4 regions of the Mesorhizobium sp. M0184 genome follow, and region 2 is predicted to be linked to each of the others. Evidence: predicted binding sites of a transcription regulator. Region 2 holds the regulator's gene; each other region holds the start of a gene.
What was found. Region 2 encodes PhoB, which activates phosphate uptake and scavenging genes when phosphate is short. Its sites were predicted from a motif close to TGTCATNNANCTGTCAT; they were not measured.

Region 1 (7,839 bases), on a different contig from region 2:
GCCTGACCGATCGACCTTTCCTTGCCGAAGGCGATAGGCCTGCGCCCGATGCCTGGAGCCCGCGCTTGAATGCCTCGATCTTGCTTTTCATGCATTGTTATATATCATGTTATCGATGTTCATGGGGATGAATTGGCCTATGGAAGACGTCATACGATCGCTTGGCTTTCTGTGCCTGGGCAGCAGGCTGAAGCGTATAGGCGAGCAACTGCAAGCGGAGGCGCAGCGCCTGCTCGACAGGCTGGATGTCCCGGTTCAGGCGAGCCAATACCCGCTGCTGGCCGCGCTCGACAGGCTGGGTCCGCTGTCGGTCGGGGAACTGGCGCAATCCCTTGGCATCGCGCAGCCAGGCGTAACGCGAAGCGTCTCGCTTCTGGCCGCATTGGGACTGCTCGAAGTCAGTCCGTCGACCGATGACCAGCGGCGCAGGATCGTCTCGCTTACTCGGGACGGGCGGCGGCTGGTCGATGTCGCAAAGCGCGACGTCTGGCCTTGCATCGAGAACGTGGTCGCGGATTTGTGCGCAGGTTTTTCGGGGCCGCTTCTTGAGCAGCTGGCTGCCATCGAGGACGGCCTCGCCGCTGCCCCTCTCGACCGTCGTGTAAATAAGCCTGAGGGTGCCGCGCAATGAGACATCTGCTCGACCGCCCTATCTGGAGCGCGCTTCAGACGCGACATCGGGCCTTCGCGGAGGGTGACAACCTCGCCATGCGATATCGGCCGTCGATCGTCCCTTTCGCCGCCACTGGTGCGGACGACCCGGAAAGCCTGCGGGCGCTCGAAAACCTTGTCCCCCCGGGCGAGAGTGTGATCCTGCTTCAAGCGGACGCGATTGCTCTGCCCACGGGGCTTTCCGCGACTTCGACCGCAGCCGGGGTTCAGATGATCGCCGAGCAGCCATTGCAGATCGTCTCCGACCCGCGCGTGCATCGTCTGACCCGAGACGATGCTGCTGAGATGCTCGCCCTGGCATTGCTCACCAAGCCTGGCCCATTCACGCTCGAAGCCTTGAGCCTGGGCGATTTTTGGGGTGTGAAGATCGAGGGCAGGCTTGCGGCAATGGCCGGCGAGCGCATGAAGCGACCTGGCTATACTGAACTCAGCGGGGTGTGCTCACATCCGGAATTTCGCGGCGGTGGCCTAGGAAAGCTGCTGTCCCTATTCGTGGCAAACCGGATAGTGGCGCGCGGCGAAGTTCCCTATCTCCACGCCTATGCCAGCAACGCCGCGGCCATAGCGTTATACGAGTCCATCGGCTTCAGGTTGCGAAGCACAATGAATGTGGCCGTGGTTCAGCGCACCGAATGATTAGTCGGCGCATGATGCGCAGCATGGATGCATCCCGTATCGGAAGGAAGGATTTCGTACCGCCGAAATCCTTCCTTGAGACTGCAAGACCTTGCTGCGTGTCAGACCGCGATCTTGCCGCCGCCTTGCCTGGTGATGGCAACGACCGCCGGGCGCACCGGCATGTCCGGCTTGAAGTCGGGCCAGCGCGTCGACAAATCCTCATAGTAGGACGGACGGCCGAAAGCCTCCCAGTCCTCGCCGCCGTCGCCCGGATGCTGGACCGCAACGAAGGCGGTCTGGTCGTCCGGCGCAAACAGGGGACCGCACATTTCGGCGCCGATCGGCACGCGGAAGAACAGCTTTGATGTCGCCCGTGCCGTCCCCTCCGTATCGACAGCCCACAAACCATCGGTGCGGCCGGTGGCTTTCGGGCCTTGGCCGTCGGTGGCGACCCAGAGGCGGCCAGCCGTATCTACCGTGCAATTGTCCGGCATGCCGAACCAGCCATTGGCGGTGGTTGCGGTCGAGAAGGTGGCGCCGACGTCGGCCACAGCGGGATCGCCGCATTTCAGCAGGATTTCCCACCTGCCCTTTGTCGCGGTGAAATCACCGCCGTCCTCGACGATCTCGATGATGTGGCCAAAGGCATTTTCGGCACGCGGGTTGGCAGCGTCGACCTGGTCGGCCTTGCGCTTCGAATTGTTGGTCAGCATGACATAGACCTTGCCGTTGGCGGCATTGGGCTGGATGTCTTCCGGGCGGTCCATCTTGGTGGCGCCGAGCAGGTCGGCGGCGCGGCGCGTCTCGATCAGCACGTCGGCCTGGCTGGCAAAGCCGTTCTCCGCCGTCAGCGGCCCTTGGCCGAAGACGATCGGCAGCCATTCGACCGAACCGTCGTCGGCAAACTTGGCGACATGCAAGGTGCCGTCGTCGAGCAAATCCATGTTGGCGGCGCGGTTGTCCGGATCGAACTTGCCTGTGGCGACGAACTTATAGACATAGTCGAAGCGCTCGTCGTCGCCGAGATAGAAGACGACACGGCCATCCTGGGCGACGATCGATTCGGCGCCCTCATGCTTCAAGCGGCCCATGGCGGTGCGCTTCCTCGGCACCGAAGTCGGATCCTGGACGTCGACCTCGACGATCCAGCCGAAGCGGTTCGGCTCGTTAGGCTCCTTGCCGATGTCGAAACGGTCGTAATGCGCTGCCCATTCATAGGCACCTTCGGGAATGCCGAGGCGCTTGTAATTGGCCGCCTCCTTGTGGCCCTGCGGCAGCTCGCCCGAGAAATAGCCGTGGATGTTCTCCTCGGCCATGACATAGGTGCCCCACGGCGTGACGCCGCCGGCGCAATTGTTGATGGTGCCGATGACCTTCGTGCCGGTCGGATCGGCGCTGGTCTTGACGCGGTCGTGGCCGGCGACCGGGCCGGAGAGCGCGATCTCGGTGTTGGAGGTGATGCGGCGGTTGAGCTTGCCGTCGCGAACGACCTGCCATTTGCCTGATACCTTGCGTATCTCGACGATAGTGCCGCCATGCGCGGCCATCTCGACATCGACTTGCTCCTTGCTGAGGGGCGCCTGCTTGGCTTTGCCATCGACGATGGTGACGAGGCCCGGAAACATCAGGTGCGGATTGGTGTATTCGTGATTGACGACCAGCAGGCCGTGCTCGGCCGAGCCGTCGATCGGGATATAACCGACATAGTCGTTGTTGTAGCCGAATTGTCTGGCCTGGGCTTCCGCCGACTGTTTTGTCGGATCGAATCCCGGCGAATCGGCGAACAGCGGATCGCCCCAGCGCAGCAGCACGTCGGCGTCATAGCCAGGTGCGACGTGATGCTTGTCGTCGATGCCGGCCTCGAGCTCGTCGAAAGCGAAGGCGGAGCCTTCGGCGGCGCGGGCGTTGTCGGAGGTGATCAGCGCCAGCGGGCTGACGGTAGCGGCTATGGCCGAGACGGCAAGCGAACCCTTGAGGAAGCCGCGGCGTGAGAACCGCGCGGCGATGATCTCACCCATGGTGCGGTTGCCGGTGAGATTGGCTCCTGGCCCATCGTTTTCCTCGAGCAGGCTGGTGCGGAAATGGGCGTCAGGGGTGCGATGTTCGGTCATAGGGCCTGCCTCTGGCTGGATGGATTGCTGGAGCGTGTTGCCTGGCCAATCCGGTATTACCGGCAGGTCACAGTTTGATGACATGCCGGCTAAATTGCCACCTGCGATTTCGTATCCAACATCGGCCCCGCTTGACCGCGACCGGCGCTTCGGAAACAAGAGCTGCGGCAGGCGGTAGGGACCGCATCGGGAGGAACAAAAGTGAGTTTCTGGGGACTTGGGCAGCTCTGCGTCTCGACGGTGATCTTCCTGCTGGCGGCGATGGCCGCAAAACAGTGGGGGCTGGCGCCGAGCCTCGGCAAGATCGTGCTGACGTTGGCGCTCTACTCGCTGGGCAATCTGATCATGCTGAGGCTGATCCGTGAATTCGGCATGTCGGTGTCGTTCAGCCTGTCGGCGGTGATCCAGCTGGTGTCGGTGAATGTGGTGGCGCTGGTCTTCTTCGGCGAGCGCGTCAATGCCTTGCAGGCAACCGGCATCGTGCTTGCCATCGCAGCTGTGGCGCTGATCACGCTCGGGCCCTATCTGCAAAGGCTGTAACTGCGATCGGGCCGATGAAGAAGATTGCAAGCAGACTGCCCAACTGGCTGGAGTTCCCGGTTCTGCTGGCCGGGCTGGTCATTGCCGGCGGGCTGTGGGGGTTCGAGGAGCTGATGGAGCTGGCGCGGGCCACCACGCCGCATGCCTTCGACACCGAAATCCTGCTTGCCTTCCGCAAGGCCGGCCAGCCCGACAATCCGATCGGACCGGCGTGGCTGGAAGGGACGATGCGCGACATCACCAGCCTCGGCAGCGCCAGCGTACTGCTGCTGATCACGGCAGCAATGATCGTCTATCTGCTTCTTATCCGCAGGCCAGGCGCGGCGCTTCTCATGTTCGTCGCGGTAGCGGGCGGCCAGCTCCTGTCAAGCGTGCTGAAATTCGATATCGACCGGCCGCGCCCTGATCTGGTCTCGCATCTCGCCGATGTGGCATCGCTTTCGTTTCCGAGCGGCCACGCCATGCTATCGGCGGTGACGTATTTGACGCTGGGCAGCATGGCGGCGCGGTTTTTGCCCGGGCGCACAACGAAAATCTATGTACTCGGGCTGGCGGTGCTGACGACGGTGGTGGTCGGCATCAGCCGCATCTATCTCGGCGTCCACTGGCCGTCCGACGTATTGGCCGGCTGGTGCGCCGGCTTTGCCTGGGCGATGCTGTGCTGGCTTGCGGCACGGTTCCTGCAGCGATGGCTTGGGCGGGCCGACGGCACCTGACTCAAATCAGCCTGTTGATCAGGCCATGACCGCAGCCTGCCAGCAGGAAAACCATCGACAGCAAGGCTGTCGAGGTCGCCAACGCTTTGAATATCTTCACCCGCTCATCCTTTTGAAGTCGTGCCTGTGCAATCGGGATCGCAGTGGATGTCCCGCCAAACGATGCCGAGGTTTGTAGCATGACAGCGCATCGGCTGGCAAAGAGTGCTGCATGTTTGGAGGCAGACCATCAATCCTTGGTACAGGAAGACGTCGCCGACCACGCCAGCGCAGGAACTTCATCCTCGACTGTTCGGCGGTGCCGATCTTCGATTCGACGGCAGCCAATGTCATCGGGGGCGCGGCCCACAAGCGAGCCGCGCCGGCGTTCGCTTCATTATATCAGGCGCTTCAGCCCAGGATACGCCGCATGCTGATCAACCACGGCGTCAAGCGGCCGCTGGTGACTTACGCGCCTCGACCACGGATGCGCGGGCGCAGCTGAGGAGAGCCGCGCCCGTCGCCTGAGCTGGCAACGCCGGCTTAGTCGAGGCCTAACGCTGAGACCTCGCCCTCGTTCATCAGCGGCACGAAGATTGTCGACCTGCCGTCGGTGCCGATGTCGGCGCTGCCCGGCTTGAACGTCGCAACCGCTTGCGGCGTGCCGCCGGCTTTGTAGCGGTAGAGCGTGCCGGTCATATAGGCAGTGGCGTAGATGCTGCCGCCGATGGCAACGACGCCATCGAGGTTGGCAAACTTTTCCGCGCCAGGCAGTGGCGAAACGGCCTTGGTAGCAAGATCGACCGAGAGCAGGCCGCCCGGCTCCGCGGTGCTGAAGTCGGGCTTGATGCCCTTGCCCCAGGAAGCGACGATCAGCCGGCCGCCATCGGCGAAGATGCCATTCGGCGAAGCAAGCGCCGCATCCCTGACGAACAGTTCGGGCCGGTCGCGGTCGATGCGATAGATCGTATCGGCAAGCATATCCGTGACGTAGATCTTGCCGGACGCGTCGGCGGTCATGTCGTTGAGAAAGACCGCGTTCGGCACGTCGATCGTCGATGTTAGCTTGCCGCTTGCGAGGTCGACGACGCGCACATGGGTGAGGTCGGCGACGTAGAGTTTGCCGCCGACAATCGCCATGCCCTTGGGCGCGTCCATGCCGTCGGTCCAGTGTTGCGTGACGAGCTTGCCGTCCATCGACAGGATCGACAGATAGCCGTTGCCGTCGGCTTCGCCGGGATTGCCGACGATGTTCGAGACGATAACGCGCTGGCCGGCGGCGTCGAACAGCGCCGATTCAGGCTGCTCGAGGCCGCCGGTGCGCCACAGTTCAGCGGCCTGAACTGCCGGCGCGGCGGTGATGCCGACCAGGGCGAGAAGTATCGAGGTGAAGAGGCTCTTCATGGCTAGTCTCCTGTAATGGACTGGCGGAGAGCTAGGCTTTTCGATACTTTTCGGGAAGAGCTATCAGGACTAGTACCGAAGGCTGATACCAAATCGTGCGAAAGAGGTGCATCCCATGAACGGCCTGATCTTCGAAGCGCTGAAGCGGACGCTTAAGGCAAAGGGCATCACCTATCGCGTCCTTGCCGAGCGGATGGGTGTTTCCGAGCCGACGGTGAAGCGCATCTTCCACGAGCGCAACTGCAAGCTCGACCGGCTGATGGAGATCTGCACTGCCGCCGGCGTAGAGTTGGAGAACGTGCTCGGCTCTATGAACAGAGGACCAGGACCCGCCAACCAGATCGCGCCGGAGATCGAGCGCAAGCTCGCCGGGCGGTCGGCACTGCTGTTCGTCTTTGTCATGCTTTCCGAGAAATTCACGCCCGAAGGCATCATGCGCTCACAAGGGCTGAGCGAGGCTTCGATGTTCCTCTATCTGCGCGAGCTCGAGGAACTCGGCCTGGTCGCGCTCGGTCGCGGCCTGTCGGCAAGGCTGCTGATCGAGGCGCCGATCCAGTGGAATTTCGAGGGGCCATTGCGGCCGCTGTTCGAGACGACCAACAAGAATTTCATCGGCTGGGCCATCACCCATCTTGAGCGCGAGTCGACGTTCGTCAGCTTCTCCAGGCGGATGCGGCCGGAAACGGCGGAAATGGTCAGGCGCGAGGCGGAGGAATTGGCGGAGCGCGCCAAATTGCTTGCTCATCACGACCAGCACACGACGCCTGAAGACCGACTGGTCGGCTACAAATGGACGTTTGCGTTCGGCGCAACGCCGTTCCCGGTGATCATGCCGATCGGGCCGCATCCGCGCGACGCAGGCGCACGGACCGACGATCGAGTTGCGGCTGCCGCAAACGGACGACGTCTGCCGGCCTAGGTCAAAATGCAGAACGACCGAGTCCGGGCTGTTGGCGGCAGCCAGTCTGACTGAGCTTCTTACCCCCTGAGTATCGGCCGCAAACCGGTTCTCAGAGGGTCCCCTGCTCAAACACAAGATCGAGCGGCTATTCGGCGGTCTTGTTCGCCACCTTGTCATCCCAGACCATCTGCCGGTAGTCGAAGCCGTATTCCAGCGTCGGCTTGACAATACGGAAATAGGGCGACAGGTCGAAATCGCGCGGCGTGTAGAGCGAGTGATGGCGGATGTGCAGGATTTCCCTGCGCGAATAGCTCGACTGGGCCGAGGCACGGCCAGGCGCCCGGGTAATCTCCGGCAGGATCGGGTAGCGGATCAGGCCGTACGCCTCGGCGATCAGCGACGAGCAGATGGCGCGCGTCGGGTCGCCGGAACCGAAAGCCAGCATGCGGCGGCGCCAGCGCACCGGCACCGGCGGCGTCGGCAAGAAGTAGCGCAGCATGTCGAATATGTTCCTGAGATCGTATCTGAGACCGAGCCTGCCGATCATGAACGCGACGACCGCTTCGCGATCGTCCGGAGCCAGGCCACTCGCCCGGCAGATGCGGGTGTTGTAGCTGCGATAGCGCGACAGCGGCACGGCGATGCAGCCATCGCCGAGCGTGACCTCGATCAGGCGCCGCCGCTCCGATCCGTCCTCCGGCTCCGGCAATGCATCGCCGATATAGAAGGCGGCATGCGACCAGGTCGACTGGGTGAGGTATTTGATCGCCGCCGAGATCTTCTGGTTGCCTTCGATGAGCAGGATGTCGCCGGGCTCGAGCGTGCGGCGCAACGTTTCGGCGTCCGACGGCGTGTAAGGCTCGTAGCCGGACGATTCCTCCTGCAGCCGGCCGGCAAG
Region 2 (7,839 bases):
TGACCTTCGTCATCGGCAACGCCCACCGCATCAGTGCCTCCCTGTTCGCGCCGGGCACGACGATCTCGGCGACCATCGCCAATGAATTCACCGAGGCCGACGGCGACCTCTACACCTCCTCGCTGGTTTCGCTCGGCCTGATCCTCTTCGTCATCACCTTCCTGATCCTTGCCGCCGCCCGCTATATGCTGATGCGGATCGACGCCCGTACGGGAGCCTGACCGATGTCGACATCCTCATCGCTCCACAGCCGCCGCAAAGCCAGGAATTCGGTGATGATGGCGCTTTGCGTCGTCGCCGCCGGCATCGGGCTTGCCTGGCTGGCGCTCATCCTCGGCGCACTAGTCTATAAGGGCACAGCCGGGCTTTCGTTCGCGGTCTTCACCGAGATGACGCCACCACCGGGCGAGGCCGGCGGCCTGCTCAATGCCATCGCGGGCAGCCTGCTGATGACGATCATCGCCGTTGTCGTCGGCACGCCGATCGGCGTGCTGGCGGGGACCTACATGGCCGAGTATGGACGCTTTTCGCGCATCACCACCGTCGTCCGCTTCATCAACGACATCCTGTTGTCGGCGCCGTCGATCATCATCGGCTTGTTTGTCTATGAGCTGATGGTGCGGCCAATGGGACATTTCTCGGCCATTGCCGGCGCAGTTGCGCTTGCCATCCTGGTCATTCCGGTGGTCGTGCGCACCACTGAAGACATGCTCAGCCTGGTGCCGAACGCGTTGCGTGAAGCCGGTGCCGCGATCGGCGCGCCACGCTGGGTGGTGATCCGTTCGGTCGCCTACCGCGCCGCATTGTCCGGCATCGTCACCGGCATATTGCTGGCGATAGCACGCATTTCCGGCGAGACGGCGCCGCTGCTCTTCACCGCGCTCAACAACCAGTTCTGGAGCAGCAATATCAACGCGCCGATGGCCAGCCTGCCGGTGACCATCTTCCAGTTCGCTCTCAGCCCTTACGAGGAATGGCAGCAACTGGCGTGGACCGGCGCACTCATAATCACCCTGACGGTTCTGGGCTTGAGCATCCTCGCCCGCAGCCTTACCGGACGCAGAGAGGACAGATGACACAGATGTTGTCCCCAGACATGACGATGGCCGAAACGGTAGCCGAGAAGACGAAGATCGAGGTCAAGAACCTCAACTTCTACTACGGCCAGAGCAAGGCGCTGAAGGACATCAGCCTGTCGCTGCCCGAGCGCAGCGTCACGGCCTTCATCGGCCCTTCGGGTTGCGGGAAATCGACGCTGCTGCGTGTGTTCAACCGCATCTATGAGCTCTACCCAAAACAGACGGCCGAGGGCCAGGTGCTGCTCGACGGCAAGAACATTCTCGACCGGTCGCAGGATCTCAACCTCCTCAGGACCAAGATCGGCATGGTGTTCCAGAAGCCGACGCCGTTCCCGATGTCGATCTACGAGAACATCGCCTTCGGCGTCAGGCTCTACGAGAACCTCGGCAAGTCCGAGATGGACGGCCGCGTCGAACAGGCGTTGAAGCGCGCCGCGCTGTGGAGCGAGGTCAAGGACAAGCTCAACGCCAGCGGCTTGAGCCTGTCCGGCGGCCAGCAGCAGCGGCTCTGTATCGCCCGCACCGTGGCGGTGAAGCCGGAAGTCATTCTGCTCGACGAACCGGCTTCGGCGCTCGACCCGCTGTCGACTGCCAAGATCGAGGAACTGATCGACGAATTGCAAGCCGACTACACGATCGTCATCGTCACCCACAACATGCAGCAGGCGGCGCGCGTGTCGCGCCAGACCGCCTTCATGTATCTGGGTGAACTGGTCGAGTTCGACCGGACCGAGAAGATCTTCACGTCGCCCCGCGAGAAGCGCACGCAGGACTACATCACTGGCCGCTTCGGCTGAGCCATTCCGATCATGCATTTGAGGACAGGATCATGGGCGAACACACAGTCGCTTCTTTCGACGAGGATCTCGAGCAGATCAGCAAGCTGATCCGCGACATGGCCGACCTCGCCGGTTCGATGGTCGGCGGGGCGACCAAGGCCCTGTTGAATTCCGACAACGTGCTGGCGCAACGCGTCGTTTCCGACGACGCCATCATGGATGCGCGTCAACGCGAACTGGACGACCGCGCCATCACCCTGATCGCCAAACGCCAGCCGATGGCCCACGATCTTCGCCATGTGGTCGGAGCGATCCGCATGGCGGGCGACCTCGAACGCATCGGCGACCTTGCCAAGAATATCGCCAAGCGCGTGAGTGCGGTCGGCCTCAGCGCCACGCCGCGGGACCTGTCGCATTCCATCGACGCGATGGCACAGCTGGTTCTCATCCAGGTGCAGGGTGTCATCGAGGAATATGCTGCAGGCGATGCGGCCGCGTTGGCCAAGCTGCGTGCCGCCGACGAGCGCATCGACGTCAAATACACGTCCGTGTTCCGCGAGCTCTTGACCTACATGATGGAAGATCCGCGCAACATCACCGCTTGCACGCACCTGCTGTTCTGCGCCAAGAATCTGGAGCGGATCGGCGACCATGTCACCAACATCGCCGAAAATGCGTATTATGTGCTGACCGGCGAGCAATTGCCGGTCAATCGTCCGAAGCAGGACGAAACGACAATGTCCGCACCGGTGACATGATGGGGGTGCCCAGCCGATGATCGCACCACGCATAATGGTGGTGGAGGACGAGGAGCCGTTGGGTGTGCTGCTCCGCTACAATCTCGAATCCGAAGGCTACCAGGTCGAGGTGGTGACACGCGGCGACGAAGCCGAGATCCGTTTGCAGGAGAATGTGCCCGACCTTTTGGTGCTCGACTGGATGATACCAGCGGTTTCCGGCATCGAGCTCTGTCGTCGGCTGCGGGTGCGCCCCGAAACCGAGCGGCTGCCGATCATCATGCTGACCGCGCGCGGCGAGGAGAGCGACCGGGTGCGCGGTCTTTCGACCGGCGCCGACGACTATCTGGTCAAACCGTTTTCGACACCGGAATTCATGGCCAGGGTCAAGGCGCTGCTGCGGCGCGCCAAGCCGGAAGTGCTGTCCAGCGTGCTGAAGGTCGGCGACATCGTTCTCGATCGCGAATCGCACAGAGTCTATCGCAAGAAGAGCGAAATCAGGCTCGGGCCGACCGAATTCCGGCTGCTCGAGTTCATGATGCGGCATCCGGGCCGTGTCTTCTCGCGCAGCCAGTTACTCGATAATGTCTGGGGCGAGACAATCTACATCGACGAACGCACCGTCGACGTGCATGTCGGGCGGCTGCGCAAAGCCGTCAACAACGGCCGGATGCCGGATGTCATCCGCACCATCCGCGGTGCCGGCTATGCGATCAGGGAAGATTGACCCGCCTGGTCAGGCTACGTTCTTTCTGACGCTGGGCCTCATTTGCGCGCCCGGCGCGAAAATCTCCTGGTCGACGAAGCTTAACGCCCGCATCGCGCAGCCTTCGCGGATCAGCGGCAATTCGTTCGGCTCTGTATCGAAGGAGATCGAGCCTGAATGCTGACCGCCGGCGGTCTGGGCGATTGCCTTCCGCAAGGCCGGCTCGATCAGATCGAAGGCGGCGGCACTGGCGCCGACCATCGCGACCGGTGCCGGATCGATCAGCGCGAACAGCGAGCCGAGACCGAAACCCAGCGCTTCGCCGGCCTTGCGGTAGGCCTCGCGTTCCGGCCCATCTTTCTCGCGCGCCTGGGCCGCCAGTGCTCGCATGTCGGCGTCGCTGACGTCGGCGACCGGTTCGCTGTCTTCGCTCATCTGCCTGGCGTTGCGCCAGATGGCGTAGTTGCCGGCATAGGCCTCGATGCAGCCGCGCCGCCCGCAACGGCAGAGCGCGCCGCCCGGACGATGGATCATGTGGCCAAATTCGCCGCCCGAGGAATGCGTCCCGGTGAACAGTTCGCCCTTCAGCACCAGCCCCATGCCGATGCCATGCGAAAGCAGGATGGCGATGAAGTCGTCGCGATAGCGATCCGGATTGCGCCAGCGCAAAGCCACCGCCATCATGTTGCAGTCGTTCTCCACCGTTGCCGGGATGCCGAATTCGTCCTCCAGCATGTCGGCAAAGGCGATGTCGGTCTGCGGCGTGATCGGCGACCACAGCATGGCGCGTGCAGGGGAGTCGGTAATGCCCTGAATCGCCAGGGCGATGCGGGCGACACTGCGGACGTCAAGGTCTGGATCCTGCAGCCGGCGCCGGACGATGGCCATGCATTCACGGATCAGCTCGTCGCGCGGCATGGTCAGCGTGTCCAGCCGGCGCTGTTCCTCGGCGACCACCTGTCCCGTATAGTCGATAATGGCGGCCGACAGGAAATTCAGCGACAACACCACGGTCAGCACCGCCGCCGCTTCCGGGTTGAGGGCGAGGCCGACCTGCGGACGACCGCGTTTCAACGAAACGGGCTCACTTGCCTTGCTCTCGGCGAGGATGCCTTCCCGTATCAGGTCGGAAGAGATCGCCGATATGGTCGAATGACTGAGGCCGGTGGTAGCTGCGATCTCAGTACGCGATGGCTGGCCGGCCCGGCGCACCGCCGAGATCACCATCGCCCGGTTGCGCCGGCGCAAATCGTCATGGCGGATTCCGACCGACATTGTTTTGCTTTCCTCCCGGTTGCCGCGGCCGCTCATGAACCGGAAGCCGTCGGTAATGTCCGACAAATAGTGTCGGATGCAGGCAAATAGTGTCAGATGCAGGTGGCGCTGTCATCGTTTATTCCGACGCTCGAAAAAACTCGCAGAGTCATCAAAATCCATCAGAATCGATGTTGACAGCAGCCGGAGATCGGGCCAGTATTTTTTCGAGGCTCGAAAAAATTAGAGCTTCTAAGCTGGTCTTTGAGCCAATTGGTCACGCCGTACGCGGCGCAGGGAGGATATGATGAAGAAATTCACGACCGCCATTCTGGCGGGTGTCGCCATGACGCTGGCGCTGGCGTCGGTGGCGCAGGCTAAAGACAAGGTCATCGGCGTTTCCTGGTCGAACTTCCAGGAAGAGCGCTGGAAGACCGACGAGGCCGCAATGAAGGCGGCCATCGAGGCCGCAGGCGACAAGTATATTTCCGCCGACGCACAGTCCAACCCCGGCAAGCAGCTCACCGACGTCGAGAGCCTGATCTCGCAGGGCGCCAGCGCACTGATCATCCTGGCGCAGGACGCCTCGGCCATCGGGCCGGCCGTGCAGAAGGCACTGGACGAAGGCATCCCGGTCGTCGGCTATGACCGGCTGATCGAGAACAAGGACGTGTTCTATCTGACCTTCGACAACAAGGAAGTCGGCCGCATGCAGGCCCGCGAAGTCTTCAAGGTGAAGCCGGAAGGCAACTACGTCTTCATCAAGGGTTCGGGTTCCGATCCGAATGCCGATTTCCTGTTTGCCGGTTCGATGGAGGTGCTGAAGGAGGCCATCGACGGCGGCAAGATCAAGAATGTCGGCGAGGCCTATACGGACGGCTGGCTGCCGGCCAACGCTCAGAAGAACATGGAACAGTTCCTGACCGCCAACGACAACAAGGTCGATGCCGTGGTCGCCGCTAATGACGGCACTGCCGGCGGCGTCGTCGCCGCGCTGACGGCGCAAGGGCTGGCCGGATCGGTTCCGGTTTCGGGCCAGGACGGCGACCACGCCGCGCTGAACCGCATCGCGCTCGGCACACAGACCGTGTCGGTGTGGAAGGATGCGCGCGAGCTCGGCAAGAATGCCGCCGAGATCGCCTCGCAACTGGCCGACGGCAAGCAGATGACCGACATTGCCGGCGTGAAGGATTTCACCACGCCCGGCGGCAATACCGTCAAGTCGCTGTTCCTGACCCCGGTCGCCATCACCAAGGACAACCTCAACGTCGTCATCGACGCCGGCTGGATCAAGAAAGAAGAGGTCTGCGCCGGCGTGACGGCTAGCGCTGTTGCAGTCTGCAACTGAGCCGACGTTTCCGAGAAGTCCGAACGCCGCGGCCGCTCGCCGCGGCGTTTTTTCAACAAGAGTTGTTTTTCCGCTTCCGGCGGATAACTTCTAGGCTGCTTCCGGCATCCGCGGCAGACGGCAACCCGGCGGGAGAAACATCATGACCGACACGACGCCCAACACGCCGGTAGACAGCACGGCAGACCGGGCACGGGAATCCGAGCTCGGCATCGTTGCCCGATTTCTCAAGGCAACCGAACTCGACACGCGCATGCTCGGCATGATCGGCGCGCTGCTGGTCATCTGGGTCGGCCTGCATGTCATTTCCAGCGTACGGCTCGGCGTCAATCCGTTCGACTTCGACAGCCGGACCTTCCTGACGCCACGCAATCTCTGGAACCTGTCGGTGCAGACTTCCGCCGTGGCCATAATGGCCGCCGGAATGGTGCTGGTTATCGTCATGCGCAATATCGACCTGTCGGTCGGTTCCGCCGAAGGCCTGATCGGCGTGGTCATGGGTTTTGCGCAGGTGCATTTCCTGGTGCGAATGGTCGGTCTGCAATTAGGCAACCCCTGGATCTGGATCCTGGCACTGGCCATCGGCCTGGCGCTTGGCCTTCTGATCGGAGCGTTCCAGGGATACATCATCGCTTATCTCGAGGTGCCGGCCTTCATCGTGACGCTGGGCGGCCTTCTGGTCTGGCGGGGTGCCGCATGGTGGGTCGTCAGTGGGCAGACGATTGCGCCGCTGGATGCCACTTTCCAGCTGATGGGCGGCGGACCGACGGGTTCGATCGGTGCGCGATGGAGCTGGATCGTCGGAATTGTCGCGTGCCTGGCGGTTGTGTTCATGCTGCTCAACGGGCGGGTGCAGCGCAAGCGGTTCCGCTTCCCGTTACGCCCGATCTGGGCCGAGACGTTCCTCGGAGCCGTCACTTGCCTTGTCATCATGGGCGCCATATGGCTTGCCAATTCCTATCCTTGGCCGGTCGGCATCGTGAACAGATATGCGGCGGCCAACAATATAACCGTTCCCGAAGGCGGGCTGTTCATCGCCCATGGCATCGCCATACCCGTGCTGATGGCTGTAGCCGTAGGGCTGATCATGACCTTCATCGCCAAGCGTACCCGTTTCGGCCGCTATGTCTTCGCCATCGGCGGCAATCCGGAAGCAGCCAACCTTGCCGGTATCAACACGCGCTGGGTGACCATGAAGGTGTTCATGATCATGGGCGTGCTGGCGACGATCGCCGCAGCGATCTCGTCAGCCAGGCAGAACTCGTCGACCAATGCGCTGGGCACGCTGGACGAGCTCCTGGTCATCGCGGCGGCGGTGATCGGCGGCACGTCGCTCGCCGGCGGCTCCGGCACAGTGCTCGGCGCAATGCTCGGCGCGCTTTTGATGCAGTCGCTGCAGTCCGGCATGGTGCTGCTCGGCATCGATTCGCCGCTGCAGAGCATCGTTGTCGGAGCCGTGCTGGTGGTCGCGGTGTGGCTCGATACCGTCTATCGCAAACGGGTCTGAGCATGATCCCGCAAGGTGGAAACCGGTTTTCGTACAACTTGATGCTCAAGCAGGATCTATAGGGAGGAAGGACGAGCATGGCAGACAAAACCGCTCCCACGCCGCTGATCGACATGCGCAACATCTCCATCGCTTTCGGCGGCATTCGCGCCGTCGACGATGCCTCTGTCGACCTTTTCCCGGGCGAGGTGATGGCTTTGCTCGGTCACAACGGTGCCGGCAAATCGACGTTGATAAAAATCCTGTCCGGCGCCTACAAGCGCGATGCGGGCCAGATTTTCGTCAACGGCGAGGAGGCTTCGATCTCCAATCCCCGCGACGCCAAGAAGTACGGCATCGAGACGATCTACCAGACGCTGGCGCTGGCCGACAATGTCGATGCGGCCGCCAACCTGTTTCTCGGCCGCGAGCTGATGACCGGCTGGGGTA
Region 3 (7,839 bases), 310 kb from region 2:
TTCAGCGGTTTTGCGATAACGGCATGCATAAACAAGAACCTAAAGCGCGTCGCATGAGGCCGGTCGAGCGCGACGCGCTTTAGGTGCGGCGGTACGTCTACACGGCCATCCGCGCTTCGCGGAACGATACCAGCTTGCTGCGGCTCTCGTCCCACAGCGCCAGCTTGACGCAGCGCAGGCTGTCGAGGAGTGTGACGCGGCCGATCTCACGCAGCTCCGGATAGTCCCTCAGCACTTCCGGAAGCCGGTAGCATGGCACCTTGGCCGAGAGGTGGTGCACGTGGTGGACGCCGATATTGCCGGTGATCCAGTTCAGCACCGGCGGCAGGTCGTAATAGGACGAACCGTGCAGGGCAGCGTGCTGGAATTCCCACTCGGAGTCCTTTGTCCACTCCGTCTCTTCGAACTGATGCTGGACATAGAACAGCCAGATGCCGGCCGATCCGGCGAGGATGACGATCGGCAAATGCACGACCAGAAACGCGCCGGGGCCAACGAACCAGATGAGCAGCGCGGCTATGACCGTGATGGCTAGGTTGGTCGACATCGACGACACCCAAGGGGTGAGGCCGCCCCGCATCATGCCCAAGGGCAGTCTCTGCTCGAAAATGAAAATCCAGATCGGGCCAAGGCCGAACATCACCAGCGGATGGCGATAGAGGCGATAGGCGAGCCGGCCCCGCCACGACAGTTGCCGGTATTCGGCGACGGTCAGTGTCTTGATGTCGCCGGTGCCGCGCTCGTCGAGATTGCCGGCGCTGGCGTGATGGGTTGCGTGGGCGCGGCGCCAGCAATCGTAGGGCGTCAGCGTCAGCACGCCAAGGACGCGGCCGATCCAGTCGTCGGCATAGCGATTGGCAAAGAAGGAGCCGTGGCCGCAATCGTGCTGGATCATGAAGATCCGCACCAGAAAGCCGGCGGCTGGAAGGATGAGGACCAGACCCCACCAATGGCCATAGGCATAAGCGGCCGAGGACAATGTCCACAGCGTGGCGAAGGGGATGAGGGTGATGGCGAGTTCGACGGCGCTGCGACGCCTGTCGGGCTTTTTATAGCGCGACAGGATTTTCAACCAGGCGCGCTTGCTGTTTGCCACAGCTTCGGGGGAAATCATGTTCATCATGAAACATAGGCGGAGCAGCGCGCTGCCGCAAGCCGGCGATCACGCAAAGTTACTGCGGGTAAATGTCGCGCGATGGCGAGGAATTGATGGCCGCAGTCGCCGGGCGCACGGCCTGCAATGGTGTCTACCGACGGCGCCCGCCTGCGACCACCTTGGCTTCCACGCCGTCCAGGCGGTCGAGCAATTCCTTCAGACGGTCGGGAATATCGGACTCCGTGCGGAAGGCCGGCAAGGTGCGCAGAAAGCGCTTGGTCGCCTCGGTGCCGAGCTGGCGCCGGATATCGGCGGCGAGCCCATCGCGTTTTTCGCCATTCCTGCGGGGCATCATCCAAAATCCTGTGTCGGCTTCGAAACTCTTCCAAGGGAGGAATGGTTCCCGCATTGTAGTGTCCCGGCAAGCAAAGACGTCGGGTACGGTAAAGTTTGAATTAAAATCGAAAGGTCTGCGCCGTCCGCCATCAATCAGCGACAGCGGCTGCAGTATCGCTTGCCCCTTGATTTTTGGCCGCTAAACCTCGATATCGGGCGCAAATCCACACCATTCGAAAATGACGGGAAACGGCGATGAGCGACCAGGCAAAAGACGAACGCGCGCCCGATGAAGCCGAGAAGACCGAGGCTGCCGCGGAGCCAAGGGAAGGTGGCGTCGACGGCGACTATGAAGCGCTTGTGCGGCTTCTGAAGGAAAACGAAGAGCTGAAGGATCGCGCGCTGCGCGTCGCGGCCGACATGGAGAACTTGCGTCGCCGCACCGCCCGCGACGTCCACGACGCGCGCGCCTATGCGGTTGCCAATTTTGCCCGCGACATGCTTTCGGTGTCAGACAATCTGCGCCGTGCGCTGGATGCCATCCCGGAGGAGGCCAAGGCTTCGGGCGATGCCGGCTTCAAGGCGCTGATCGACGGCGTCGAGATCACCGAGCGCGCCATGCTGTCGGCGCTGGAACGCCACGGCGTGAAGAAGCTCGAGCCCGAGGGCGAGAAATTCGATCCGAATTTCCACCAGGCGATGTTCGAGGTGCCCAATCCCGACGTACCGGCCAACACGGTCGTGCAGGTCGTGCAGCCCGGCTATTCGATCGGCGAGCGTGTTCTGCGGCCCGCCATGGTCGGCGTCGCTAAGGGCGGCCCCAAGCATGTGGCGAGCGAAGCGCCAGTCGAGCCGGGGCCGGTCAACGAGCAGGCTGAGAAAGATGCGTGAATGGGTGAATGGTCAATAGTGAATGGTTAGTAGTGAGTAGCCAATTGCTGCTCCAGCAGTCAGTGCTATGTTCTATTCACTATTCACTATTCACTATTCACTATTCACGCCGCAAACCGCTGCGCTTCTCCACCATAATAATTGACGTAGCGGGCACCAATCTCCTTGACCGGCATCACCACGAACACGTCGACCGTCGAGAATTCACGGTCGATGACACAACCGTCGCCAATGCGCGCGCCGACGCGCAGATAGCCCTTGACCAGCGGCGGCATCGCCGCGATCGCCGCCTTGGTATTGACCGCCTCGATCGGCATCAGATCCATGGAACAATAGCGCCCGGCGACGGCGCGCACGTCCCAGGATGAATTCGTCCGGCAGTGGTGGGCAAGATAGGTCAGCGCCTCCGCATGTGCCGCCGGCACGGTGCCGTGGAACGACGCGCAGCCGGTCATCACGCCGATGCCGTAATGGTTGATGTAGGCCCAGATGCCTTGCCACAGCGCCTCGATGGTGCGCTTCGAGCGGTATTCCGGCAGAACGCAGGAGCGGCCGAGCTCGAGGAAGCGCTGGCCGGGATGCCGCGCGATCAGCTTGGTCAGCTCGAATTCACCTTCGGAATAGAAGCCGCCGGCGGCCGCGGCAATCTCCTGCCGCAGCAGGCGGTAGGTGCCGACGATGCGGCGATGCTCAGGGCCGGAAAGCGAAGTATCGAAGACCAGCAGATGGTCGCAGAGGGGATCGAAGCGGTCGGCATCGCGGCGGTCCTGCATCTGAAACAGGTCCTTCCTGGCGCCAAGCTCGTCGTAGAACACCCGGTAGCGCACTTCCTGCGCGGCAGCGATCTCGGCCTCGTTGCGGGCGAGCCGCACTTCGAGATTGCCGATGCGGCCGAGCGATGCGCCTTTTATGACGGCATCGGCGTTCCGGCCGACGAGCAAAGGCCCGCTGGCGTTCGGCCGAGCATCACATTCCGGCATGACTGTATGCACGAGTGATTCTCCTTCGAGCCATCCCTCTTGGCACGGGGATACGGTGTAGGTGCAACAGGATTGTGACAGTACCGTGATACGCCTCTGCGGGCAATACTTCGTCGGCTGGGTAATCTATCAACCGTCTATGTTGTGCCTCAGGCGGCCGCTTGCCCTTCGACCGCATGAACCAGGGCATCGGGGTCGAGCGGCTTGGTGACGAAGCCGCTGGCACCGTGAGCGAGCACGGCGTGGCGGGTCTTTTCCTGGCTGTCGGCCGACAGCACCATGATCGGCACCGGCGGCACCGCGGTCTCCTCCTCATGGCGGCGGATGGCGGCGATGGCGTCCAGACCGTCCATGACAGGCATGTGCAAGTCCATCAGCACCACGTCGTAGCGGTGCTTGTGGCCGGTGCTGATGACCGCCTCGACCGCGGCCTTGCCGTTGCCGACCACTTTCACGCGATGCCCGGCCTTCAGCAGCGTGGCGCGGGCCAGCATGGCGTTGATGTCGTTGTCCTCGGCGATCAGCACCGACAGGCCCTGCTGGCGGGCGCCAATGGCGTGCCCCGCCTGCGCGCCGCGCCTTTGCAGTTGCGGCTCGGCGATGACCGGTGCATGGCTGGTCAAAAGCACGCGCAGCAGTGTCTCGCCGCGCACCGGCCTCGCCAGGAAGGTGGCGTAACCGTTGGCACGGAACTCGCCAAGCATGCCGCGGTCGGTCGGCGCGATCAGCGTCACTGCCTCGCAATCGGCAAATCCGCTCTGGCGCAGGCGCCTGAGCAGCCTGCCGTCGCTTTGCTCCATGGCAGCATCGATCAGAAGCACGTCACAGCCCTCGGCGAAAGCGGTGGCCTGGGCGGCGGCGGTGGCCAGATCGACCGTGCCGCCATTGGCGCGAATGGTGCGGGCGAGGGCTTCGGCCTCGACCAGGTTCTTCGACACGATCACCGCATGCCGGCCCGACAGCGCGTCCTGGCGGATCTGCGGCGCCTCGACGGCGGAAATAGCGGGAATATCGAAGACGAATTCGGACCCCTGGCCAAGCCGGCTCGACACCGAGATAGCGCCGCCCATGGCGGTCACCAGGCGCTTGGAAATGGCGAGACCGAGGCCGGCACCGCCATGCGCACGGGTCGAGGTGCCGTCAGCCTGTTCGAAGTCCTCGAATATGCGCTCCATGTCCTCCTCGCGCAGGCCGGGGCCGGTGTCGGTGATGGTGAAGCGGATGCGGTCGGTGGTTTCGGTGCGGACGCGAGCGATGCTTGCCAGGACGCCGCCGCTGTCGGTGAACTTGACGGCGTTGCCGATGAGATTGAGCAGCACCTGCCTGACCCTGCCGGGGTCGGCGGTGATCAGCTGCGGCACGTCGGGTTCGACATGACAGCCGAGGCCGATATCCTTGGCAAAAGCCCGCGCCGCCAAAAGCTCGATGACATTGTCGGCGATCTCGCGCACCGACATTGGCTGCGGTTCGGGATCGAAGCGGCCGGCCTCGATCTTGGAGTAGTCGAGCAGGTCCTCGATCAGCGCCAGCAGCGCGCTGGCCGAGGTCGAGATGGCGCCGACATAGGTCCGCTGCTCGGGCGAAAGGCTGGTGTCGGCGAGAAGCCGGGCCATGCCCATGATGCCGTTCATCGGCGTGCGGATCTCGTGGCTGACGGTGGCGAGGAAGCGCGATTTGGCCTGGCTCGCATATTCGGCCCGCTCGCGGGCGGTGATCAGCGAGGATTCGGCGCGCTTGCGAGCGGTGATGTCGCGGGCGATGGCGCGATGCGAAACGGCGCCGCTGTCCTTGTCGCGCACCGACAGCTCGATCCAAGAGAACCAGCGTGGGCCGTCCGGCGTGCGAATGGCGACGTCGGTGGAACTCAGGCATTCATGGTCGGAAAACGCGGCGTCGGGGACGATGCCGACATCGATGCCTAGTTCGGCCAGGGTCTTGCCGGCAAGGTCGCGCTGGTCGGTTTCGACAAGGTCGGCGAAAACCTTGTTGGCGTAGACAATGTGGCCGTCGCGGTCACGATGGACGACGAGATCGCCGAGTGCATCGATCAGCCCGCGAAAGCGCTCCTCGCTCTCCTGCATCTCCCACATGCGGTCGGCCAGCGTCTCGATTTCGGCGCGGCTGCGGGCGGTCGTGGCATCGAGCAGGGCCACCGCGCGGCGCTCGGTGCGCCTGTTGCGCAGATGCATGGCGAGCCCGGCGATGGCTGTCGCCAAAAGGCCGATGGTGATGAAGATCGGTGCCCCGGTCAGATGCGAAAAGCCTGCCAGCACGACGATGGCGACGAGCGTCAGGAAGGGCAGGCCTTCGCGGTTGGAGGCCGGCAGTTCCGGCGCCAGCGGTGGCGCGTCGACAAGCTGCCGTCCTGGCGCCGCGGGGGCCGTCCCGTCGGCCCGTTCGGCTGGTTCCGCCTCTCTGATGCCGGGTTCCGCAATCATACGGAAATCCTGCCAGGCAGAGCTTATCGAAGGTTGTGGTTGATCGCTCGAATTTTAGCGGTCGCGCTCTTTTTTATCCCTTGGGGGCTCACATATCCACCACCACGCGGCCGCGGATCTTACCCTCGACGATGTCATGCGCGGCGCCGATGATGCCGTCGAAGCCGATGCTCGTCGACAGGCTGGCAAGCTTTGCGTGGTCGAGATCGGCGCCGATGCGGCGCCAGGCCTCGAGGCGGACCGCCTTCGGCGCCATCACCGAATCGATGCCGAGCAGCGAGACGCCGCGCAGGATGAAGGGGGCGACGCTTGCCGGCAGGTCCATGCCGCCGGCGAGGCCGCAAGCGGCGACGGCGCCGCCATAGGAGGTCATCGACAGAACGTTGGCCAGCGTGTGACTGCCGACCGCATCGACGCCGCCGGCCCAGCGTTCCTTGGCGAGCGGTTTTGCCGGCTGGGTGAGCTCGTCGCGTGAAATCACTTCCGCGGCGCCGAGGTCGATCAGATAGGGGCTTTCGGCAGCGCGGCCGGTCGAGGCGATGACGTGATAGCCGAGGCTGGACAGGATCGAGACCGCGACCGAGCCGACGCCACCGGCAGCGCCGGTCACCACCACCGGGCCGCGATCGGGCACGATGCCGTGGCGCTCCAGCGCGATGACGCAAAGCATGGCGGTGTAGCCGGCGGTGCCGACCGCCATCGCATCATGCGGGCTCATGCCGTCCGGCAACGGCACCAGCCAGTCGCCCTTGACGCGGGCGCGCCCTGCAAAGGCGCCGAAATGCGTCTCACCGACGCCCCAGCCGTTCAATATGACCTTGTCACCTTCGCGCCAGTCGGGATTGGAAGACGAGATGACGGTGCCGGCGAAATCGATGCCCGGCACCAGCGGCCAGCGGCGGATCACCGGCGCCTTGCCGGTAATTGCAAGACCGTCCTTGTAGTTCACCGTCGTCGCCTCGACCGCGACGGTGACGTCGCCCTCCATCAGGTCTGCCTCGGTAAGCTCGGTCACCGCGACTGACTGGTTTTTCTCGGCGTCACGCGAAACGAGGATGGCTTTGAAGGTTTCGGGCATTTTTTCTCCTCGGGCTTGCAGATCAGAATGTGCGGCGCCAGGCGAGCGAGGTCAATCGCTCGACGCTCCGCGCCGCCAGCCAATGAGCTCATCGAAGACGACCAGCACGGCACCGACCGAAATGAAGGCATCGGCGAGGTTGAAGATCGCGAAGGACCAGACCGGCGTGTGAAACAGAATATAGTCGATGACATGACCGTAGATAGCGCGGTCGATCAGATTGCCGAGCGCGCCGCCGACGATCAGCGCGAAGCCGACGCGAGCAAGCAGGTGGCCCGGCGGCGTGCGGGCCGCAAGATAGAGCACGAAAGCGACCACCACAACCGCGACGACCACCAGGCCGGTGTCGCCGAAGGACGAAAACAGCGAGAACGCGATGCCGGTGTTATAGGTGCGGTACAGCGCCAGGAACGGAAGCAGGTCGAGCCGTTCCTGAAAGGCAAGACCGGTTTCGACTAGGTATTTCAGCCACTGGTCGAGCGCTATCGCGGCGACGACCAGAAGAGCATACGGCCTCCAGGACTTCATGGTTTGCAGTTTCACGGTTTGAGATGTCACGATCTGGCGTCCTCCGGGCCGAGCTTCAGCGCGCCGCGCCGGATCTCGAACAGCATGACGCCGGTGGCCACCGCAAGGTTGAGTGAATCGGCGCGGCCGGCCTGCGGTATCCGCAGCAGTTTGTCGCAGCTTGCGGCAAGCTCGTCAGGCAGGCCTTGCTGCTCGTTACCCATCATCAAAAGCACCGGGCCTTTTGAAAAATCGACCGAGCGGTAGTCGACCGCACCCTTCAGATGGGTGCCGGCGACGAGGCCGGGAAAGCTCGTTCGCCAGGCGAGAAAAGCTTCGGGCGACGCCTTGGCGACCGGCACGGCGAAAATCGAGCCCATGGTGGCGCGCACCGTTTCGACCGAAAAGGGATCGGTGGTCTCGCCGACCAAGATGACGCCCCTGGCCCCGACAGCGTCGACCGTGCGGATGACGGTGCCGAGATTGCCGGGGTCGCGGACGCGGTCGAGCGCC
Region 4 (7,839 bases), on a different contig from region 2:
TCGGCCAGAAGCTTGTCGACCATCTGCTGGCGTGTTGCGCCGCGGGTGAAACGCAGCGTGTCGGTGGCGAGGCTGCCCTCAGGTGGAGTGGTCGACGGCATATCGCCGGTCAGCGCGTCCTGCTCGGCGATCCGTTGCAGCGCCTGCTCGACCGTCAGCCCCTCAGGGATAGTCAGCGAATACATCACCGACTTGCCGCTCTTCAGCAGTTCCATGATATCGTGCATCGACGCCTGCGGCTTGATCTCGTATTCGCCGGCCTTCAGGGCGGAATCATTGCCGAAGGCGCGCACGCCAAGGCGGAAAATGCGGGCGTCGCTGATCAGCCCTCGCCGCTCAAGCTGGTCGGCGATCTCCTGGACGCCGCTATTCGGCTTGACCAGGAAAGTGTCGCCATTGGCCGACGGGCCGGGCTCGTTGAACTCCTGCTTGCCGAAATACAGCGCAACGCCTGCCGCCAGCACCATCAGCATCACCGAAGAGATGACGAAGTTCATGAACACGACGAACTGGCTGCGCGAGGCACGCGAGCGCTTCGGCGGCGGCGTGCCGGCCTCGGGCCGCAACGCCTCGCTGGCCGTCTTCGGCACGATCGGGCCGGGCGTTGCTGCCCGTTGCCCGAATTCCCCGTTATCGGCCGGATTTGTGTTCATAGCGCCCTACCATTTGATCTTGCGACGAATCCCCTCGGGCAGAGTAGGGGCGAATATGGCAAAATTGACGGCAGACGGAAACCGGCAGAGCGGTCAGCCATTGTAGCGCTGGAAGACGAGCGAGGCGTTGGTGCCACCGAAGCCGAAGGAGTTGGACAGCGCCACGTCGATCTGCCGGGCCCGCGGCTTGTGCGGCACCAGGTCGATCGCCGTTTCGCGCTCCGGATTGTCAAGATTGATGGTCGGCGGCGCGATGTTGTCGCGAATGGCGAGGATCGAAAAGATCGCCTCGGCAGCACCAGCCGCGCCCAGCAGGTGGCCAATCGACGATTTGGTCGACGACATCGATATCTTCGAGGCGGCGTTGCCGACCAGCCGCTCGACGGCGCCGAGTTCGATCGTATCGGCCATGGTCGAGGTGCCGTGCGCGTTGATGTAGTCGACATCGGCCGGCGTCAGCTTCGCCCGGTTCAGCGCCGCGGTCATGCAACGGAAAGCGCCGTCGCCGTCTTCGGCAGGCGCGGTGATGTGATAGGCGTCACCGGTCAGACCGTAGCCGGTGACCTCGGCATAGATCTTGGCGCCGCGGGCCCTGGCGTGTTCGAGCTCCTCGAGCACGACAACACCGGCGCCCTCGCCCATGACGAAGCCGTCGCGATCGCGATCATAGGGGCGTGAGGCCGTTTGTGGCGCGTCGTTGCGCTCGGTGGAGAGCGCGCGGCAAGCGGCGAACCCGGCGATCGACAGTCTCGTCACCGGCGCTTCGGCGCCGCCTGCGACCATAACGTCGGCATCGCCCCAGATGATCAGCCGGGCGGCATCGCCGATGGCGTGCGCACCGGTCGAGCAAGCGGTGACGACGGCATGGTTGGGGCCTTTCAGCCCATGCCGGATCGAGACCTGACCGGAGACGAGGTTGATGATCTGGCCAGGGATGAAGAATGGGCTGATGCGGCGCGGACCGCGTTCCTTGAGGATCATCGCATTCTCGGCGATGCCTTCGATGCCGCCGATGCCCGAACCGATCAGCACGCCGGTGGCGCACTGTTCCTCATGCGTCTTCGGCTGCCAGCCGGAATCCTTGAGTGCCTCGTCGGCGGCCGCGATCCCGTACAGGATGAAGTCGCCGATCTTGCGCAGTTCCTTCGGCTCGAGAACGGCTTCAGGATTGAAAGTGGCATTGGAGCCGTCACCGCGCGGAATGACGTGGGCGACCTTGCAGGCAAGGTCTTCCACCTCGAATTCGGTGATGCGCTTGGCTGCGCTGCGGCCGGTCAGAAGCTCCTTCCAGCTGTGCTCGAAGCCCATGCCGAACGGCGAAAGCAGCCCAAGGCCCGTGACGACGACACGCCTCATCGCAGGTCCTCCCCGGTGATGACTGCAAATAGCGTCAGGCGGAGGCCTTGTCGATGTATTTCACCGCATCGCCAACAGTCAGGATGGTCTCGGCGGCGTCGTCCGGGATTTCGACACCGAACTCTTCTTCGAACGCCATGACAAGTTCGACCGTGTCGAGGCTGTCCGCGCCCAGATCATCGATGAAGCTCGCCTGCTCCGTCACCTTCTCGGCATCGACGCCAAGGTGCTCGATGACGATCTTTTTGACGCGCTCTGCGGTGTCACTCATTTGGGCATCCTCGTCTTTTGGTTGTCTGTCTTCGTTAGCGGGCAGAATGCCGCTAATCAAGCTGAAAGATGGTCCTGCCGGAAACGCAGCGGAACAGGACCGGTTTTTGCCCGAACCGCCGGGTTGCGGGCGGCATTACACGAAAAATCCCGTGCATCCAAGACGGAATGAAGCGTTTTCCCAAGTGTTAGATCATTGCCATGCCGCCATTCACATGAATGGTCTGGCCGGTGACGTAGGCTGCCTCGTTGGAAGCTAGGTAGGCGACGGCAGAGGCGACTTCGGCGCCCGTGCCCATGCGCCGGGTCGGGATCGCCGCCATGATCGCCTCTTTCTGCTTGTCGTTGAGCTTGGCGGTCATCGCCGATTCGATGAAGCCCGGGGCGACGCAGTTGACGGTGATATTGCGGGTGGCGATCTCCTGCGCCAGCGATTTGGAAAAGCCGATCATACCGGCTTTGGAGGCGCAGTAGTTGGTCTGGCCGGGATTGCCGGTGACGCCAACCACTGAAGTGATGTTGATGATGCGGCCATGGCGGCGCCGCATCATCGGATGGGTAAGCTCGCGGGTCAGCCGGAACACGGCGGTCAGGTTGACCTCGAGCACGCTATCCCAGTCGGCGTCAGCCATGCGTACGAACAACCCGTCCTTGGTGATGCCGGCATTGTTGACGAGGATGTCGACGCCTTCGAGGTCGGCCTCCGCCTTCTGGCCGAGCGCCTTGACGTCGTCGCGGTTGGAAAGATTGGCCGGGAAAAGCTTGACCCGGTCGCCCAGTTCGGCGGCCAGCGCCTCCAGTTTCTCGATACGTGTGCCATGCAGGCCGACGATGGCGCCCTGGCCGTGCAGCACCCGGGCGATCGCCTCGCCGATACCTCCCGATGCGCCGGTGACGAGCGCCTTGCGGCCGGTCAATTCGAACATTCTTGCCTCCTGATCTGAGCGAACACCCTTCGCATGGAGCGGGGTCAAATCGCCAGTTGATTATCCAAGCGCCGCCAGCGCCGCCTCGACATCCGCCGCGGATCCGATGGCAGTGGTGGCAATATCGCGGTTGATGCGGCGGGCCAGCCCCGACAGCACCTTGCCGGCGCCCACTTCGTAAAGCGTCGCAACGCCGTTGCTGCCGAACCACTCCACCGTTTCGCGCCAGCGCACGCGCCCGATCACCTGTTCGACGAGTCGGCGGGCGATCTCGTCGGGATCGCTCGTCGGGGTCACCGTAACATTGGAGACCAGCGGCACGACCGGCGCACTCTTCGTCACGGCGGCCAGCGCCTCCCGCATGATCTCGGCCGCAGGCTTCATCAATGCCGAATGGAAGGGCGCCGAGACCTGCAGCATCAGCGCCCGCTTGGCGCCCTTCTCCGTGCATAGCCTCGCCGCCAGTTCGACCGCTGGCCTGGCGCCGGAGATCACCAGCTGGCCGCCGCCATTGTCATTGGCGATCTGGCAAACCAAGGCTTGTGCGGGATCTTTGGCGGCGCCCTGGGCGGCCTCTGCGCAAGCGGCTTCGACGTCGGCCTGTTCCAGCCCGATGATCGCCGCCATGGCGCCCTCGCCGGCCGGCACAGCCGCCTGCATGGCATTACCGCGGATGCGCAACAGCCGGGCGGCGTCGGCGACCGAAACGAAACCTGCGGCCGCAAGTGCCGAATATTCGCCAAGCGAGTGGCCGGCGACATAGGTGACCTTGCCGTTCAGGGAGAAGCCGCGCGCCTCCAGCGCCCGGATTGCGGCAAGCGACACCGCCATCAGCGCCGGCTGGGCGTTGGCGGTCAGCGTCAGCGTCTCTTCCGGGCCTTCCCAGATCAGCTTCGATAGGTTTTCGCCGAGCGCGTCGTCAACTTCCTCGAAGATCCGCCGCGATTCCACAAAGGTATCGGCGAGGTCCTTGCCCATGCCGACAGCCTGGCTGCCCTGCCCCGGAAAGGTGAATGCGATGGCCATCGGCGGCTCCCAGCTGCTGGTTCACGTTGCCTGTGACGCAAGGCGTGCGGCCAAGTCAAGTCCAACCTTGATCGCGTAATATCGGCCGAGTGCCTGTTTCGGCAGGCTTTTTGGCGATCACTCATGATGAAAACCGCTCACGATTTGTTTGCTGGCTCTTCTTATTTCCGCCACAGGCGCTAGGCTTTGCGTGACAGTTCGATGACAATCGAGTGACGCTTTTGTTGCGGGCCGGGGAACTATTGAAGTGGCAAAGACCAAGCAGAGCGCAGCCGAGGCGGCGCCCCAGTTTCTTGAAGGCGATCCGTCGACCGGCTATCTGCCGGCGCGCAAATGGCCTGTCATCCGCTATGGCCTTATCAGCTTGCTGGCTGCGGCCATCCTTGTGTTTGCCATCGAACTGATCGTGCGCGGCAACTTTGCCGGCACCATTGATTTCTTTCTGCAGCCTTTCAAACCCGGCTGGACCACGATCATCATTTTTGCGCTGATCCTCATCGGCCTCGACGCCGTGCTCGGCCGCAGTCATCAGAGCCTGATGATCGTCGCGCCGCTGACATTGTCGCTGGCGTTCGTCGGCCACCAGAAGTCGCTGTATCTCGGCGATCCGCTCTATCCGACCGATTTCCTCTATTCCCGGCAGATCGTGGCACTGATGCCGCTTCTGGTACGCGATCGCCCGGGAACCGCCATTGCCCTGGCGATCGGCATCGTCGGCGGCCTGTCGCTGCTCGTCTATGGCTGGCGGCTATGGCGCCGCCGCGTTCCGGCGCTCAGCCACAAGGGCCGCCTTGCCCGGCTGACGCTGACGGTGCCGCTGATCGCCTTCTTCGTCTCCATCATGGACTATGCCACTTTCTCGTGGACACGCGACCGGCTGCAGATCATCCCGATCATGTGGGACCAGAAGGAAAACTATGCCTCGAACGGTTTTGCGCTCGCCTTCGCGCTGAACGTCCCGATGGCGCATGTCTCGGCGCCGCCCGGCTATTCCGGCAAGGCGATCGAAGCGATCGGCAAACCGCAGGTGACGGCTTCGGTACCCGCCGAGAAGCCCGACATCATCGTCGTCATGAGCGAATCCTTCTGGGATCCGACCAAGCTACCCGGCGTCACCATCACGCCCGACCCTATCCCCAATGTGCGGGCACTGCGCACGGGTTACATGTTCTCGCCCGAGTTCGGCGGCATGACGGCCAACATCGAGTTCGAGGCCCTGACCGGCTTTTCCAACGCCTTCCTGCCGGCGGGCAGCATTCCCTACCAGCAATATGTGCGGACACCGACTCCCTCGCTGGCGACCTTCCTGAAAAGTCAAGGCTACCGGGCGCGCGCTATCCATCCCGGCACTAACTGGTTCTGGAACCGGGGGGCCGTCTATGCCGATTTCGGCTTCAACGACTTCAAGTCCGAGGAGACGTTGCCGCCCATGCAGAAGCGCGGACCGCTCGCGTCGGACGCTGCGATGACCGACGAGATCATCCACGAAGCCGATACCAGCGCCGAGCCGGTCTTCTTTTTCGCCGTCAGCCTGCAGAACCACGGGCCATATGAGCCGTATCGCTATAACAATCCGACCCACAAGGTGCAGGCGCCGATCAGCCAATGGGCGCGTGAATCGCTGTTGAGCTATGCCGAAGGCTCTTCCGACGCGGACCGCGGCCTCGAGCGGCTGATCGAATGGGCGAAGAAACGCGAGCGGCCGACCGTCATCGCGTTCTTCGGCGACCATCTGCCGCCGCTTGGGCCGGTCTACGTCGAGACCGGCTTCCTGAAGGACAATGTTGCGCCGCGCAAGGAGGCGGCCGACCAGATGCTGCTGCACCACCAGACGCCGCTGATCGTCTGGTCGAATCGCAGCGGCCCGGCCGAGGATCTGGGCGCCGTCAGCCCGTCCTTCCTGCCCTACCATATCCTGAAGACAGCCGGCATCAGCCATCCCTATTACACCGGCTTCCTCGGACAGTTGCGAGAGCGCTACCGCGTTATCGACCGCAATTTGCTTTTGGCACCGGGGGGCGACGCCACCCCCGATTGGTCGCGTCAGAAAGAGATCGATCCGGCAATCCGCGACTTCCGTCTGCTGCAATACGACATGATGTTCGGCAAGCGCCATGCGGCGCCCGATTTCTTCCCCGAAACCACAGGCAAAGTGGCTGCACACACGAGTTGAGCAGCGGCGGCGGGAGAGCGGCCGACGTCGTTCAGTTCGTCAAGTGCAACTGCGAAATCGAGCTTCCGATTTTCAGGAAGACGCTTTCGAGCTGACTGACGTCGTTGGTCGGGTAATAATCCGACGGCGACGATGCGCAGGCCTCGTAGAGCTTGCGGTTGGCTGCGGTGTCGGCCTGCAGTAGCACTGTGAAGATCTGCACGTCCTGCTTCTTCAATGTGTTGCATACATTGGTTGTCCAATCGTCGACATTGCGCGCAGCCGCGGTCTGGTCGCTGGATCCAAACCGACCCGAGGCCAGGAATCCGTAGGAGCCATAGTCCGACTTCTGTGGCGTATCCTTCGCGCCATAGACAACATTCTCGCCGTCGGTGAGCAGCAGCACCGTTTTGGTCGTGCCTGACGCCCTGAACGGCGCGCCGTCGCTGTAAGGCGGTTCCGGCGAGAGCACCCGCATCCCCCATGACAAGCCTTCCGAAACATTGGTCCCCGAGCCGTTCCATTCGATCATCTCACCGACGGCCTTCCGCAATTTGTCGAAATCATCGGTCAGCGGCACTATCGGCGTCGGACAGGCCCGGTTTGGGCCGATAGTCAGTGGGCCTCTCTTGTCGTTGATCAGCTTCATCGTCGAAACACTGTACTTCGCCATGTCGCTGGTGAGGCCGGGAAGCACGGTGACAACGGTATCGTCGAGATAGGAATTGTTGTAGCCGGTCGCTGAATTGCCGTAGGAGCTGGTTGGATTTTTAGCGTTACCTGGATCGTCCGGCGCGAAATAGGGTACGAACAGGGTGTCCGGTTTGTTTTGGTCGGGCGAAATGTCGGAAACATTGTTGGTTCCGGGCCGCGCTTCGACGCAGCCTCTCCATTCGACGCCCAATTGCTTGAACAGGTCCATATGGTTGACGCGCTTGCCGCCGACCAAGGGGAAATTGGCGCCATTGTTCGGCGATTTGCCGGCCATGTCGAGCCAGGCCGGATCGTAGTCCTCGCCCTTGACGTTGACGGCGGTGACGAACGGCACCACCGCGACACGTACGCTGCGCGTCGGCGACTTCGCCGCTTCGAGCATATCGATCAGGGCCGTCGCCGCCGTCCGCAATGCGCCGATGCGATCGTTGCTGGCCATCGACCCGGTATTGTCGAGCACCAGCACGACTTCGAGCTGATTGGTCGATTCGACGGCGCCGGCATCGACGGTGATGCGCTTGTCGTTCCCGAACAGGAAGGCGAAGTTCAAATTGACGTCCGCCATGGCGACAGCCTTTGTCTGGATGTAATTGAGGCCCCTTTCCACGGTAAGCGTCGCTTCGGCGTTCCTCAACTCGCTGTGGCCGGCGACATTGGTCTGGAAGTAGCGGTCGAAGACGTCCTTGCGCGAAGCCTCGATGTCGCCGAGATGCGAAGATGCAAGGTTCGCGGCATCGAGCGC

Region 1: a site for PhoB is predicted at 3,468-3,484, ahead of NKJ23_RS27350 (PhoX family protein). Genes of this name have one in related genera too.
Region 3: a site for PhoB is predicted at 3,367-3,383, ahead of olsB (l-ornithine N(alpha)-acyltransferase). Genes of this name have one in related genera too.
Region 4: a site for PhoB is predicted at 4,422-4,438, ahead of NKJ23_RS14925 (LTA synthase family protein). Genes of this name have one in related genera too.

The regions. Positions count from the first base shown of each region.
Region 1 is NZ_JAMYSZ010000030.1:13,408-21,246, forward strand. Features, by position in the region: gene NKJ23_RS27340 (MarR family winged helix-turn-helix transcriptional regulator) at 140-631, shown strand; gene NKJ23_RS27345 (GNAT family N-acetyltransferase) at 628-1,308, shown strand; gene NKJ23_RS27350 (PhoX family protein) at 1,410-3,401, opposite strand; gene NKJ23_RS27355 (hypothetical protein) at 3,603-3,941, shown strand; gene NKJ23_RS27360 (phosphatase PAP2 family protein) at 3,956-4,657, shown strand; partial or broken gene NKJ23_RS34745 (sodium-independent anion transporter) at 4,917-5,164, shown strand; gene NKJ23_RS27365 (SMP-30/gluconolactonase/LRE family protein) at 5,180-6,040, opposite strand; gene NKJ23_RS27370 (helix-turn-helix domain-containing protein) at 6,156-6,959, shown strand; gene NKJ23_RS27375 (C40 family peptidase) at 7,087-7,839, opposite strand, start outside.
Region 2 is NZ_JAMYSZ010000001.1:375,299-383,137, reverse strand. Features, by position in the region: gene pstC (phosphate ABC transporter permease subunit PstC) at 1-221, shown strand, start outside; gene pstA (phosphate ABC transporter permease PstA) at 225-1,076, shown strand; gene pstB (phosphate ABC transporter ATP-binding protein PstB) at 1,073-1,876, shown strand; gene phoU (phosphate signaling complex protein PhoU) at 1,909-2,616, shown strand; gene phoB (phosphate regulon transcriptional regulator PhoB) at 2,633-3,322, shown strand; gene NKJ23_RS01915 (ROK family protein) at 3,332-4,576, opposite strand; gene xylF (D-xylose ABC transporter substrate-binding protein) at 4,863-5,903, shown strand; gene NKJ23_RS01905 (sugar ABC transporter permease) at 6,046-7,410, shown strand; gene NKJ23_RS01900 (ATP-binding cassette domain-containing protein) at 7,488-7,839, shown strand, end outside.
Region 3 is NZ_JAMYSZ010000001.1:63,319-71,157, reverse strand. Features, by position in the region: gene NKJ23_RS00385 (fatty acid desaturase) at 98-1,120, opposite strand; gene NKJ23_RS00380 (hypothetical protein) at 1,248-1,451, opposite strand; gene grpE (nucleotide exchange factor GrpE) at 1,688-2,323, shown strand; gene olsB (l-ornithine N(alpha)-acyltransferase) at 2,428-3,303, opposite strand; gene NKJ23_RS00365 (PAS domain-containing hybrid sensor histidine kinase/response regulator) at 3,453-5,741, opposite strand; gene acuI (acrylyl-CoA reductase (NADPH)) at 5,830-6,819, opposite strand; gene lspA (signal peptidase II) at 6,871-7,347, opposite strand; gene NKJ23_RS00350 (TrmH family RNA methyltransferase) at 7,374-7,839, opposite strand, start outside.
Region 4 is NZ_JAMYSZ010000010.1:148,108-155,946, forward strand. Features, by position in the region: gene mltG (endolytic transglycosylase MltG) at 1-653, opposite strand, end outside; gene fabF (beta-ketoacyl-ACP synthase II) at 747-2,009, opposite strand; gene NKJ23_RS14910 (acyl carrier protein) at 2,044-2,280, opposite strand; gene fabG (3-oxoacyl-[acyl-carrier-protein] reductase) at 2,468-3,205, opposite strand; gene fabD (ACP S-malonyltransferase) at 3,266-4,231, opposite strand; gene NKJ23_RS14925 (LTA synthase family protein) at 4,479-6,404, shown strand; gene NKJ23_RS14930 (pilus assembly protein TadG-related protein) at 6,436-7,839, opposite strand, start outside.